3 regions of the Klebsiella sp. M041 genome follow, and region 2 is predicted to be linked to each of the others. Evidence: predicted binding sites of a transcription regulator. Region 2 holds the regulator's gene; each other region holds the start of a gene.
What was found. Region 2 encodes PurR, which represses purine synthesis genes. Its sites were predicted from a motif close to CANGCAAACGTTTGCNTG; they were not measured.
Positions count from the first base shown of each region.

Region 1 (4,278 bases), on a different contig from region 2:
ATCGATGTTGGACACCAGTTTCTGGAAGTAAGGTACCGGCTCGAGGGTTTCTTCATTGCGATAAATACCCACCACGCTGATACGCGCGCTTGGCACGTGCTCAAGCACCCCTTCCATCATGCCGAGGCCTGCGCGCAGGATAGGCACGACGGTAATTTTCTTGCCCTTGATCTGCTCAACTTCCACCGGGCCGTTCCAGCCTTCGATGGTCACTTTCTCGGTTGCCAGATCGGCGGTGGCTTCATAAGTCAGTAAGCTGCCCACTTCTGAGGCGAGTTCACGGAAGCGTTTGGTGCTGATGTCGTGCTCGCGCATCAGGCCCAGCTTGTGTTTGACGAGTGGGTGTTTGACTTCCACAATCTTCATTCTCTTTCTCCTCTGAGGGGCAGCCACAAAAAAAATCGCGGGATTATACCGCTTTTTTCGGATTAGGCCATACCCATCTTGCTTGACGTATATCAAGCAAAGTGATTTAGAGACAAAAAAACCGGAGACGAGGCTCCGGTTTTAGCGCGGGGTTCTGCCGGGCGGCGCTAACGCTTACCCGGACTGGAAACCACGCAGGCTCGATAAGCGCAGCGCCATCGGGAAATTATAGCTGCTCCCCGTTGCTGGCAATCACCTTCTTATACCAGTCGAACGACTTCTTCTTACTGCGGTCCAGCGTGCCGTTGCCTTCATTATCTTTATCCACGTAGATAAAGCCGTAGCGTTTTTTCATCTCCCCCGTGCCGGCGGAAACCAGATCGATACAGCCCCACGGGGTATAGCCCATCAGGTCAACACCATCTTCGACCACCGCCTTTTTCATCTCCGCGATATGGGCGGAGAGATAATCGATACGGTACTGGTCATCCACGCTGCCGTCCGCTTCACGAACATCGATCGCGCCAAAACCGTTTTCGACAATAAACAGCGGTAGCTGATAGTGATCCCAGAACCAGTTCAGCGAATAGCGCAGGCCGACCGGATCTATCTGCCAGCCCCAGTCCGACTTTTTCACGTACGGGTTGGAGACCAGGCTGGTGGTTTCATCATAATCGAGCAATGGGTTATCTTCGGTGGCTTTGGTGGCGAAGGACATATAGTAGCTAAAGCCGATGTAGTCGACACAGCCTTCGGTTAACGCCTGACGATCGGCTTCGGTGATGTCCAGGCTAAAGCCGCGGCGGGCAAAATAGTTGAGCAGATGCTGCGGATAGCGGCCGCGCACGTGGACGTCGGTGAACCAGTACCGGCGGTGCATGGCGTTCATCGCCATCATCATATCGTCCGGCGCGCAGGTCAGCGGATAGATGGGACACATGGCGATCATGCAGCCTATCTGCAGAGCAGGGTTGATCTCGCGCGCCGCTTTCACCGCCAGGGCGCTGGCAACCAGCTCATAATGTGCGGCCTGGTACATCACCGGTTCCCGATCTTCACCCGGCACATACTTCAGACCGGAGTTGGTGAAGGGGGCAAAGTCCTCATGGTAGTTGGCCTGGTTGTTGATCTCGTTGAAGGTCATCCAGTACTTCACTTTATGCTGGTAGCGGGTGAAGACGACCCTGGCGAAGCGCACGAAAAAGTCGATCAGCTTGCGGTTACGCCAGCCGCCGTACTCGGTGACCAGGTGATAGGGCATTTCAAAATGCGACAGCGTAATGACCGGTTCAATACCGTGTTTCAAACATTCGTCGAACAGATCGTCATAAAACTGCAGGCCAGCCTCGTTCGGCTCCTGTTCATCGCCCTGCGGGAAAATACGCGTCCAGGCAATCGAGGTGCGGAAACATTTAAAGCCCATTTCGGCAAACAGCGCCAGGTCCTGCGGGTAGCGATGATAAAAATCGATCGCCTCATGGTTCGGGTAGTTTTTCCCCGCTACCACGCCGTCGGTGATTTCCCGCGGCACCCCGTGGGCGCCGGCGGTCATGACATCCGCCACGCTGACCCCCTTGCCCCCCTCCTGCCAGCCGCCCTCTAACTGATGCGCCGCCACCGCGCCGCCCCACAGAAAACCTTCTTTAAATCCGGACATAATCTCTCCCTAAGGTCGATCGTCGCCAGGCGAACGATAGTGCTGATTGAAATGGTAAACCGCGCCAATCAGGCCGGCATCATTGCCGTGACTGACGGTATCGAGATAGTCGGCAATGCCGAACCAGGCCAGATGCTGGCGCAGCAGCGTCAGAAATCCAGGGCGTTCCACAATGCCGCCGCCGATAAAAATAGTCTGCGGATCGAAGATATTGACGAGGTTATAAAGGCCATGGCCCAGGCCATTGAAGAACTCGGCGACCAAACGCTGGCAAACCGGGTCGCCGGCGTCGTAGCGGTCAAAAATCATTTCACCAGTGACGCTATCCAGCGGCGCGCCAATATGTTCCGCATAGCGATGGCGAAGCACCCGCAGGGTGCAGTTTTCATTCATCGAGTAGCGACGGGGATCGCGTCCGCCAGGACGATCGGTAAGCATATAGCCGAACTCACCGGCGCGAAAACGCGCCCCGTGGATCAACTGATGTTGGCAAAAAATCGCTCCACCGATGCCAGTGCCGATAGTGAGCACCAGAAAATTGGCCATTTCCTCCGCTTTGCCCTGCCAGCGCTCAGCCAGCAGCACACAGTTGGCGTCGTTTTCCACCGAGACCGGCAGCCCGGTTCGCGTCTCGAGCCACGATTTCATGGCGAAGTTGTCAAATCGACGGATAGCGCCGCCCATGGTGATAAAGCCGCTGTGCGGATCGACATAGCCCGGCGCGCTGATGGCTATACCTTCGCACGACGGGTGGGCCGCCAGCCACGACAGGATGGTCTGTAAGATATGATCGCCATCGCTGTCATTGATTGACTGCTTCGCGGTTTCCAGCAGCCTGCCGTCGCGGGTCATGACGCCCATCTTTAGCGCGGTGCCGCCGATATCAAATGCCGCAATCTTCATTCATCCCTCCCCTGTCGAGCATAATGCACCGGTGATCCACACGGCGGCCAACCACAGAAACCGGTTTCATTCGTATGATGAGGATTCCCTGGCACTGAGGCAAGCACAAGGCTGTACCCGGTTTCATTTTCGTGAGCAGTATCAAATTTGACCATCCGCCAACGGTTTTACGCCGACTGTAAAGCAGGCTCGCAAACGTTTGCTTTCCCTGTTAGAATTGCGCCGATTTTTCTTGCTTACCGCAAACGCGTGGAGACTTCGCAGTGACCGACAAAACCTCTCTCAGCTATAAAGATGCCGGCGTGGATATTGATGCAGGCAACGCTCTCGTCGACCGTATTAAGGGCGTGGTGAAGAAAACCCGTCGCCCGGAAGTGATGGGTGGACTGGGCGGATTCGGCGCGCTGTGCGCACTGCCGCAGAAATACCGCGAGCCGGTACTGGTCTCCGGCACCGACGGCGTCGGTACCAAGCTGCGTCTGGCAATGGATCTGAAGCGTCACGACACCATCGGCATCGACCTGGTCGCCATGTGCGTGAACGACCTGGTGGTTCAGGGCGCTGAGCCGCTGTTTTTCCTTGATTATTACGCCACCGGTAAACTGGACGTCGATACCGCAGCCAGCGTCATCAACGGCATCGCCGAAGGCTGCCTGCAGTCCGGTTGCGCGCTGGTGGGCGGTGAGACCGCAGAGATGCCGGGGATGTACCACGGCGAAGATTACGACGTGGCGGGTTTTTGCGTCGGGGTGGTGGAAAAATCAGAAATCATCGACGGAAGTAAAGTCGCTGACGGCGACGTGCTGGTGGCGCTGGCCTCCAGTGGCCCGCACTCTAACGGCTATTCGCTGGTGCGTAAGATTATTGAAGTTAGCGGCGTTGACCCGCAGACTACCGACCTTGACGGCAAACCGCTGGCCGACCATCTGCTGGCGCCGACCCGCATCTATGTGAAATCGGTTCTCGACCTGATTGCCAGCGTTGACGTTCACGCCATCGCCCATCTGACCGGCGGCGGCTTCTGGGAAAATATCCCGCGCGTGCTGCCGGACAACACCCAGGCGGTGATTGATGAGTCTTCCTGGCAGTGGCCGTCCGTCTTCAACTGGCTGCAAACCGCCGGTAACGTCAGCCAGCATGAGATGTACCGTACCTTTAACTGCGGCGTGGGGATGGTCATCGCCCTGCCGGCTGCAGAAGCAGACAAGGCCATTGCCCTGCTGAACGAGAAAGGTGAAAACGCGTGGAAAATCGGGTATATCAAAGCCTCCGATTCCGAACAGCGTGTGGTCATTGCATGAAAAACATTGTGGTGCTGATTTCCGGTAGCGGCAGTAATTTGCAGGCGATCA
Region 1 covers NZ_JCAXWU010000001.1:97,306-101,583, reverse strand. Annotated here, with positions in the region: gene upp (uracil phosphoribosyltransferase) at 1-366, opposite strand, end outside; gene AC6CWS_RS00465 (6-phospho-beta-glucosidase) at 593-2,023, opposite strand; gene bglK (beta-glucoside kinase BglK) at 2,033-2,926, opposite strand; gene purM (phosphoribosylformylglycinamidine cyclo-ligase) at 3,190-4,227, shown strand; gene purN (phosphoribosylglycinamide formyltransferase) at 4,224-4,278, shown strand, end outside.
Region 1: purM (phosphoribosylformylglycinamidine cyclo-ligase) is a predicted target of PurR. The motif match lies at 3,115-3,132, and genes of this name have one in related genera.

Region 2 (4,278 bases):
AGCCATTGATTTCAATTCCCGCACGGCCCAACAATTCAGCTGCAATCCGGTACCAGTCATCATTTGGTACACTTACTTCTTCTATACACGATGAACTCATAGCTTCTCCATCACGCCCAAGTGATCAGAACCTTAAAACAGCGTAGACGCTTTTTTGGCTTTGTGAGAAATCTCACGGATAATCCGTGAAGTCGCTATCCGACGTAGAACAGAGGAAGGGAGATAACCCTTGCCGAAAGGCCTTCCATGGTGAAACGGAGGCATCCTGCATCCGTTAATCTGTTAAATATTTTTTATTTATGTGAACCCGGATCCAGTATAGGACGCTAAGTACTGGCTTTCAATAAAAATATCTTAGCGTGCTAACCACTGGTCCGGGCTCTGGCGACGGGCGTCAGGCGTGGGAAGAGTGGGCCGCCAGCGCTGGCGTCTGCTGCAGGCGATAACCCACTCCGGCTAACAAAATAGAGACCAGCATCACGCTGGTGGTGGTCAGCAGCGGTGTGGCGATCAGCGTGGAGACTAGCAGGCTGGTCAGGAAGCACAGGCCAAGCTGGAGGGTGTTCTGCAGCGCCGCCGCGCGGCCGGTTGCCTGCGGGAAAGGCTTCAGCGCCTGAGCGACCACGATGGGGTAGATCCCGCCGTTGACCACCGCCATCAGGCAGAACGGGATCATCAACGCCACCAGCGAGGCATGCGTTTGCAGACCCACCAGCCAGGTGGCGGCGACGCTGACGGCGAAGACCACCAGCAGCCACGGGAGCATTTGTTGCCCGGACCATTTTTGCAGCAGCGCGCGACAGCCATAGCCGCCCACCAGAAAAGCGATGGTCTGCGGGATATAGCTCAGGCCGATGGCGGTCGGGCCGTAGCCCATCTCATGAAGGATAAACGGCGAACCGGTAAGCCAGGCGAAGAAGCTGGCGGAACAGGCGGCGTAGATCAGGACGTTGCCGCTGTATTCCCGGGAGCGCAGCAGCGCCAGAAAAGTGATTTTCTTTTCAGCCACTGTGGCCGACTTAGCGGCGGCCTTCAGGCGCAGGGCAGGCAGCATCAGCAGCAGAGTGATGGCAAACAAGGTGGCGAAGATGGCTTGCCACTCGAAGTGCACCAGCAGCCAGCTGCCCAGCAGCGGGGCCAGCGCAGGGGACAGTCCTACCAGCGGCATAATAGTGGCGAAGATGCGGTTGGTGCGCTGGGCGGGATAGTAATCGGTCACCATCGCCTGCCAGGTGACCGCCGCGGCGCAGACGCCAATCGCCTGCAGAAAACGCAGCGCCAGCATCAGCGTGGCGTTCTGCACCCACAGCATTCCCAGGCAGCCGACCGCGAAAATCGCCAGGCCGCTCAGCAGCACCGGTTTGCGCCCGTAGCGGTCTGACAGCGGCCCCCAGAAGAGCTGGCCCAGCGCGAAGCCGGCGAGGAACAGGCTCAGGCTGGCGCTAATGGATGCGGCGGAGGTGTCGAGATCCTGCTGCATGGCGGCAAATGCCGGCAGGTACATATCGGTGGCCAGAAAGCCCAGCACGCTCAGGCCGGCCAGCCAGACTAAAAATCCTTTCCCAGGTTGTGACATAACGTTCTCATTTTTGGAGTACAGGTACGATGCCGCAGAGTGTAGGGAGTGCATTGTGGCTTGTGAAACGCTAATATTTGTCACATGCATTCAAAAATTTTGCAGGCAGAAAATGTGGTCTGAATACTCTCTGGAAGTGGTTGATGCCGTCGCCCGGAACGGCAGCTTTAGCGCGGCGGCGCAGGAGCTCCATCGGGTGCCTTCCGCCGTCAGCTATACCGTGCGTCAGCTCGAAGAGTGGCTGGCCGTCCCGTTGTTTGAGCGCCGTCATCGTGATGTGGAGCTGACCCCCGCCGGGGTCTGGTTTTTACAGGAAGGGCGCTCTGTTATCAAAAAAATGCAGATCACCCGCCAGCAGTGCCAGCAAATTGCCAACGGCTGGCGCGGGCAGTTGTCGATCGCGGTGGACGATATCGTGAAACCCGCGCGGATGCGCCAGATGATCGTGGATTTCTATCGCCATTTTCCCGACGTCGAGCTGATCGTTTTTCAGGAAGTGTTCAATGGCGTATGGGATGCGCTGGCCGACGGCCGCGTGGAGCTGGCGATTGGCGCAACGCGCTCTATTCCGGTCGGGGGCCGCTATGCGTTCCGCGATATGGGGATGCTGAGCTGGGACTGCGTGGTGGCGAGCGATCACCCGCTGGCGAAGATGGCGGGGCCGCTGAGCGACGATGTCCTGCGCAACTGGCCGTCGCTGGTGCGGGAAGATACCTCGCGTTCGTTGCCCAAACGGACAACGTGGCTGCTGGATAACCAGAAGAGGGTGGTGGTCCCCGACTGGGAATCGTCGGCAACCTGTCTGTCGGCAGGACTCTGCGTCGGCATGGTGCCAAGCCATTTCGCCCGGCCATGGGTGGATCGCGGCGAGTGGACCGCGCTGGCGCTGGAAAATCCGTTTCCGGATGCGGCCTGCTGTCTGACCTGGCAGCAGAATGATGCTTCGCCGGCGTTAAACTGGATGCTGGACTACCTGGGGGACAGCGACACGCTGAATCGGGAGTGGCTGCGGGCGCCGGAGTGATCCGCGCCCGCCAGTGCTTTAGCGACGATAGTCGACAAACGGGCCATCCGCCACCGAGCGGCGTTCGACCAGCCGAGGGTGCACTTCAATAGACTGCGACTCTTCGCGCTTGTTGACGATACGATCCAACAGCATATTGAACGCGGCTTCGCCCAGCGAATCTTTCGGCTGATGAATGGTGGTTAACGCCGGGCTGAAATAGCGGGCGTTGCGCACATTATCATAACCGATCAGCGAAATGTCCTGCGGCACGCGCAGCCCCATTTCATCCGCGGCGCAGATAGCGCCCATCGCCATAATGTCGCCGCCGCAGAAGACCGCCGTTGGACGGTGTTGTTGGCTCAGGATCTGCTGCATGGCGCGGTAGCCGGACTCCGGCTCGAAGTCGCCCTGTACAATCCAGTTTTCCGGCACGCTGATATGCGCCTCTTTCATCGCCTGCATGAAGCCGGCCAGTCGCCCCGCGCCGGTGTTGCGCTCCAGCGGGCCCGGGATCACGCCGATTTCGCGGTGACCGCGTTCAATCAGGTAACGTCCGGCGATATACCCGCCCTGGAAGGCGTTATCGATTACCGCATCGGTAAAGTCAGCTTTTGCTTCGCCCCAGTCCATCACCACCATCGGAATATGGCGATACTCTTCCAGCATGCTCAGGACGGAGTCCGGGTATTCGGAACACATCACCAGCAGACCGTCGACGCGTTTTTGCGCCATCATCGACAGATAGGCCCGCTGTTTTTCCGGGTCGTTCCAGGCGTTGCCGAGAATCAGGGTATAGCCCTTCTGGAAGCAGCTCTTTTCAACGGACTCAATGATTTCAGCGAAATAGGCGGCTTCGCTACTGGTCGCCAGCAGGCCAATCGATTTTGTATGATTGACTTTCAGGCTGCGGGCCACGGCGCTCGGCGAGTAGTGCAGCTCTTTAATCGCCGCCCATACCGCATTGCGCGTCTCTTCGGCAACGAAACGGGTTTTGTTAATTACATGTGATACAGTTGTAGTGGAAACGTTTGCGCGCTTCGCTACATCTTTAATAGTTGCCATTACATCTCACTCCATGCCTTGACCTGATCGCCTGATCATCGATACGTAAACGTTTGCCTACACACACCCTGAATACAATTTTCAACATTGCATCACGTCGGGAAAACGACACAGAACGACAGGAAGGGGTCAATGGCCGATACGCTTTTAAATTAGCGTGGGATTTTGTCCGATCTTGGGGCAAAGTGGAAGAGCAAAAATGTGCATCGCCCTAAATCCCGGAAGATTTTTGCGATTTTTTGTGCAAAAATGAGCAAGCTCACTTTTGGTGTGGGGATAACAAGAGGGAAAAATGATGGATACCAATTTAAAGTTTTCGCTGATCACCACGATTATTGCCCTCGGCGTGATCGTCGCATTCAGCCTGACCGCCATACTGCACTAATGTTCCGATGAGGGAGGAGCGCGGCCTCCTCCCCGTATCCCGCCATTATTATCAATTCTGCAAAAATCTTTTGTCATTTCGTTCACTTTTGTTTTTTTGTGATTGATGTCATGCTTTTGGCTTCTGATGTTACGCCGTCCTCCCTGACGGTCTGATGGAGTCATTGAATGAAAATCAACTTTCCTTTACTCGCGCTGGCGATCGGCGCCTTTGGCATCGGGACCACCGAGTTCTCCCCGATGGGATTGC
Region 2 covers NZ_JCAXWU010000006.1:167,358-171,635, reverse strand. Annotated here, with positions in the region: gene cfa (cyclopropane fatty acyl phospholipid synthase) at 1-100, opposite strand, end outside; gene punC (purine nucleoside transporter PunC) at 395-1,576, opposite strand; gene punR (DNA-binding transcriptional activator PunR) at 1,689-2,600, shown strand; gene purR (HTH-type transcriptional repressor PurR) at 2,619-3,644, opposite strand; gene cydH (cytochrome bd-I oxidase subunit CydH) at 3,937-4,029, shown strand; gene AC6CWS_RS09815 (MFS transporter) at 4,197-4,278, shown strand, end outside.

Region 3 (4,278 bases), on a different contig from region 2:
CTCAAGGCTCGCGACTGCGCGACAATTTACCGTTGCTGACGCTGATCATGATGATGGCCCTGAGCTGGGGGCTGGAGCAGGCCAACCACCCTGCCGGTCAGTTAGCCTTTATTGCCACCACCCTGGTCGGCCTGTGGCCGGTTGCCCGCCAGGCGCTGCGTCTGATCAAGAGCGGGAGCTGGTTCGCCATTGAAACGCTGATGAGCGTCGCCGCCATCGGGGCACTGTTTATCGGCGCCACCGCAGAGGCGGCGATGGTCCTGCTGCTGTTCCTGATCGGCGAGCGTCTCGAAGGCTGGGCCGCCAGCCGCGCGCGACAGGGGGTGAGCGCGCTGATGGCGCTGAAGCCCGACACCGCCATTCGCCTGCGCAACGGCGTGCAGGAAACCGTCGCCCAGCGCGATCTGCGCCCCGGGGATGTGATCGAAGTGGCCGCCGGTGGGCGTCTGCCGGCGGATGGTCAGCTGCTGTCGCCATTTGCCAGCTTTGATGAAAGCGCTCTGACCGGCGAGTCGGTGCCGGTGGAGCGCCAGGCCGGAGAACGCGTAGCGGCGGGCGCCACCAGCGTCGACCGCCTGGTGCAGCTGACCGTAATCTCCGAACCGGGCGAGAGCGCCATCGACCGCATCCTGAAGCTGATTGAAGAGGCGGAGGAGCGTCGGGCGCCGATCGAGCGTTTTATCGATCGCTTCAGCCGGATCTACACTCCGGCCATTATGGTGGTGGCCCTGTTGGTCGCCATTGTCCCGCCCCTGCTCTTCGCCAGCGCCTGGCTGCCGTGGATTTATAAAGGGCTGACGCTGCTGCTGATCGGCTGCCCGTGCGCGCTGGTCATCTCCACCCCGGCAGCCATCACTTCCGGCCTGGCGGTCGCCGCTCGACGCGGAGCGTTAATTAAAGGCGGCGCGGCCCTGGAACAACTGGGCCAGGTGCGCCAGGTGGCGTTCGACAAAACCGGCACCCTGACCGTCGGCCAGCCGCAGGTGACCTCGGTCATCGCCACGGCTGAGAATGACGATAACACGCTGCTGGCGCTGGCGGCGGCGGTTGAGCAAGGCTCCAGCCATCCGCTGGCGCAGGCCATTGTCCGCGAAGCGCAGCGGCGTCAGCTGAGTATTCCGCAGGCCAGCGGCCAGCGGGCGCTGGCCGGCTCCGGTATCGAAGCCGAGGTCAACGACAGCCGTATCGTGATCTGCGCGGCCAGCAAAGCCGCCCCGTCAGAGCATGAGGAGCAGATCCAGCAGCTGGAGAGCGCCGGTCAAACGGTGGTGCTGGTCATGCGCGGCGAGACGCTTCTCGGCATCCTGGCGCTGCGCGACACCCTGCGCGACGACGCGCGTCAGGCAGTGGATGCCTTACACCAGCTGGGGGTGCAGGGGGTGATCCTTACTGGGGATAACCCGCGCGCCGCGGCGGCCATCGCCAGCGAATTGGGTCTGGAATTCCGCGCCGGCCTGCTGCCGGCGGACAAAGTCGAAGCGGTGATGGCGCTGAATGCCGATGCGCCGCTGGCGATGGTCGGGGACGGCATCAACGACGCCCCGGCGATGAAGGCGGCGACCATCGGCATCGCCATGGGCAGCGGCACCGACGTGGCGCTGGAGACCGCCGACGCCGCGCTGACCCACAACCGTCTGACCGGCCTGGCGCAGATGATCTCCCTGGCGCGGGCGACCCACGCGAATATTCGCCAGAACATCGCGATTGCCTTAGGGCTGAAGGGGATTTTCCTTGTCACCACCCTGCTCGGCCTGACCGGCCTGTGGCTGGCGGTGCTGGCGGATACCGGCGCCACCGTACTGGTAACGGCTAACGCGCTGCGGTTATTGCGTAAGAAGTTGTAGCATAGATACCGGCTTCCCTGCTCGCGCTACGCTTAGCAGGGCTACGGTTCCAGACCGTCGGGTAGCCCGGATAAGGCGCTACGCGCCGCCATCCGGGATATTCCCTGCTCGCGCTACGCTTAGCAGGGCTACGGTTCCAGACCGTCGGGTAGCCCGGATAAGGCGCTACGCGCCGCTATCCGGGGTATTCCCTGCTCGCGCTACGCATAGCAGGGCTACGGTTCCGGACCGTCGGGTAGCCCGGATAAGGCGCTACGCGCCGCCATCCGGGAGAGGCTCAGTGGCTTTTGCGGATCAGGTAGCGGTACGGCAGAGCTTCGGTTTCCTGGGCCACCAGCTCATGCTCCATAAAGCGGCAGAATCCCGGGATATCGCGGGTAGTGGCCGGATCGTCAGCAATAATCAGCAGCGTCTCGCCGACGGGCATTGTCCGCACGGTTTTACGCACCATCATGACCGGCTCCGGGCAGCGCAGTCCCAGGGCATCCAGAGTGTGGTCTGGAGTGGAGAAAAGTTCGCTCATTTTAGTCTCACATCAACAAAACGGCCCTAGTTTACCCCCAGTTCGCCAGTACGCAAGCCAGGTTAACGTTTGCGCGAAAAACAACCATTGCATTACGCCGGCAACGCAGTATCATGCAGCCGTTTTTCATTGGGTTCCCTCACCCCAACGTTCCGCTGCCGATTGCTCATTTACCTGAAGCATGACGGGCATAAAAAGGTCACAATATGAATCCGTTTACTACCGTACAGCGCAAAAAAGCGCTCGTCTGGCTTTCGCTATTTCATCTGCTGGTGATCACCTCCAGCAACTATCTGGTTCAGCTACCGATCTCCATCTTTGGTTTCCATACCACCTGGGGGGCGTTCAGTTTTCCGTTTATCTTCCTCGCCACCGATCTGACGGTGCGAATTTTTGGCGCACCGCTGGCGCGACGCATTATTTTTGCGGTGATGGTCCCGGCGCTGGTCATCTCCTACGCCATCTCCGCCCTGTTTTACATGGGCGAGTGGCAGGGTTTCGCGGCGCTGGGCACCTTTAATCTCTTCGTCGCGCGTATCGCCATCGCCAGCTTTATGGCCTATGCGCTGGGGCAGATCCTCGACGTCCACGTCTTCAACCGCCTGCGGCAGAGCCGCCGCTGGTGGCTGGCCCCCACCGCCTCGACGCTGTTCGGCAACATCAGCGATACCGTGGCGTTCTTCTTCATCGCCTTCTGGCGCAGCCCGGATCCGTTTATGGCCGCCCACTGGGGGGAAATCGCCCTCGTCGACTACAGCTTTAAAGTGCTTATCAGCATCATTTTCTTCCTGCCGATGTACGGCGTACTGTTAAATATGCTGTTGAAAAGGCTGGCGGATAAATCTGATTTGTCGGCATTGCAGCCGAGTTAAAGGTACTCGCGGGCTGATGTGTTAAGATAGCCGGATGAGCCATTAGTGGCCGTTTATCGAAAGGAAGATGTCAATGCGCAATTTGGTTAAATATGTCGGTATTGGCCTGCTGGTGATGGGGCTTGCCGCCTGCGATAACAGCGATTCAAAAGCGCCAACCGTTGGGGCAGCAGCGGAGAGCAACACCAGCGGCCAGGCGATCAGCCTGCTGGATGGCAAACTGAGCTTCACCCTGCCTGCGGGCATGGCCGACCAGAGCGGCAAACTGGGTACTCAGGCGAACAACATGCACGTCTTTTCTGACGCCACCGGCCAGAAAGCAGTCATCGTCATCGTCGGCGACAGCACCAATGAAGACCTGGCGGTGCTGGCGAAACGCCTGGAAGATCAGCAGCGTAGCCGCGACCCGCAGCTGCAGGTGGTGAGCAATAAATCGCTGGAGATCAAAGGTCACACCCTGCAGCAGCTGGACAGCATCATCTCCGCCAAGGGGCAGACCGCCTGGTCTTCCGTGCTCCTCGGCAAAGTGGATGACAAACTGCTGACCCTGCAGGTCACCCTGCCGGCGGACAACCAGCAGCAGGCGCAGACCGAAGCGGAAAGCATCATCAGCACCCTCACCATCCAGTAATTACTGGCCTGGTGCGACGGCCTCCGGTTCGCTGACCGGGGGCCGTTTTTTTAACCGCCAGCCCAGCAGCAGCGCCGCCATCACCAGACCTGCCGCCGCCAGATATATCACCGGGATCCCGGTCCACGCCATCAGCAAGCCGGCCAGCGGCCCGGTGACGCCTAACGACAAATCCATAAACACGGTATAGGTGGCCAGCGCCGACCCCTGGTTATGCTGCGGCACCGCTTTCACCGCCACCACGCCCAGCGCCGGAAAGACCAGTGAGAACCCGGCCCCGGTAAGAAAGGTGCCGATTTTCGCCAGCAGCGGCGTATCGGCAAAGCCGACCAGCAGCAGGCCGATGATCTCCACGATAAAGCAGAGCATCGCCACGTTCAGCCCGCCGAGGCGGTTAATGGCGTTGGG
Region 3 covers NZ_JCAXWU010000002.1:12,831-17,108, forward strand. Annotated here, with positions in the region: gene zntA (Zn(II)/Cd(II)/Pb(II) translocating P-type ATPase ZntA) at 1-1,844, shown strand, start outside; gene tusA (sulfurtransferase TusA) at 2,122-2,367, opposite strand; gene AC6CWS_RS02130 (7-cyano-7-deazaguanine/7-aminomethyl-7-deazaguanine transporter) at 2,574-3,239, shown strand; gene AC6CWS_RS02135 (DcrB family lipoprotein) at 3,313-3,870, shown strand; gene AC6CWS_RS02140 (MFS transporter) at 3,871-4,278, opposite strand, start outside.
Region 3: tusA (sulfurtransferase TusA) is a predicted target of PurR. The motif match lies at 2,426-2,443, and genes of this name have one in related genera.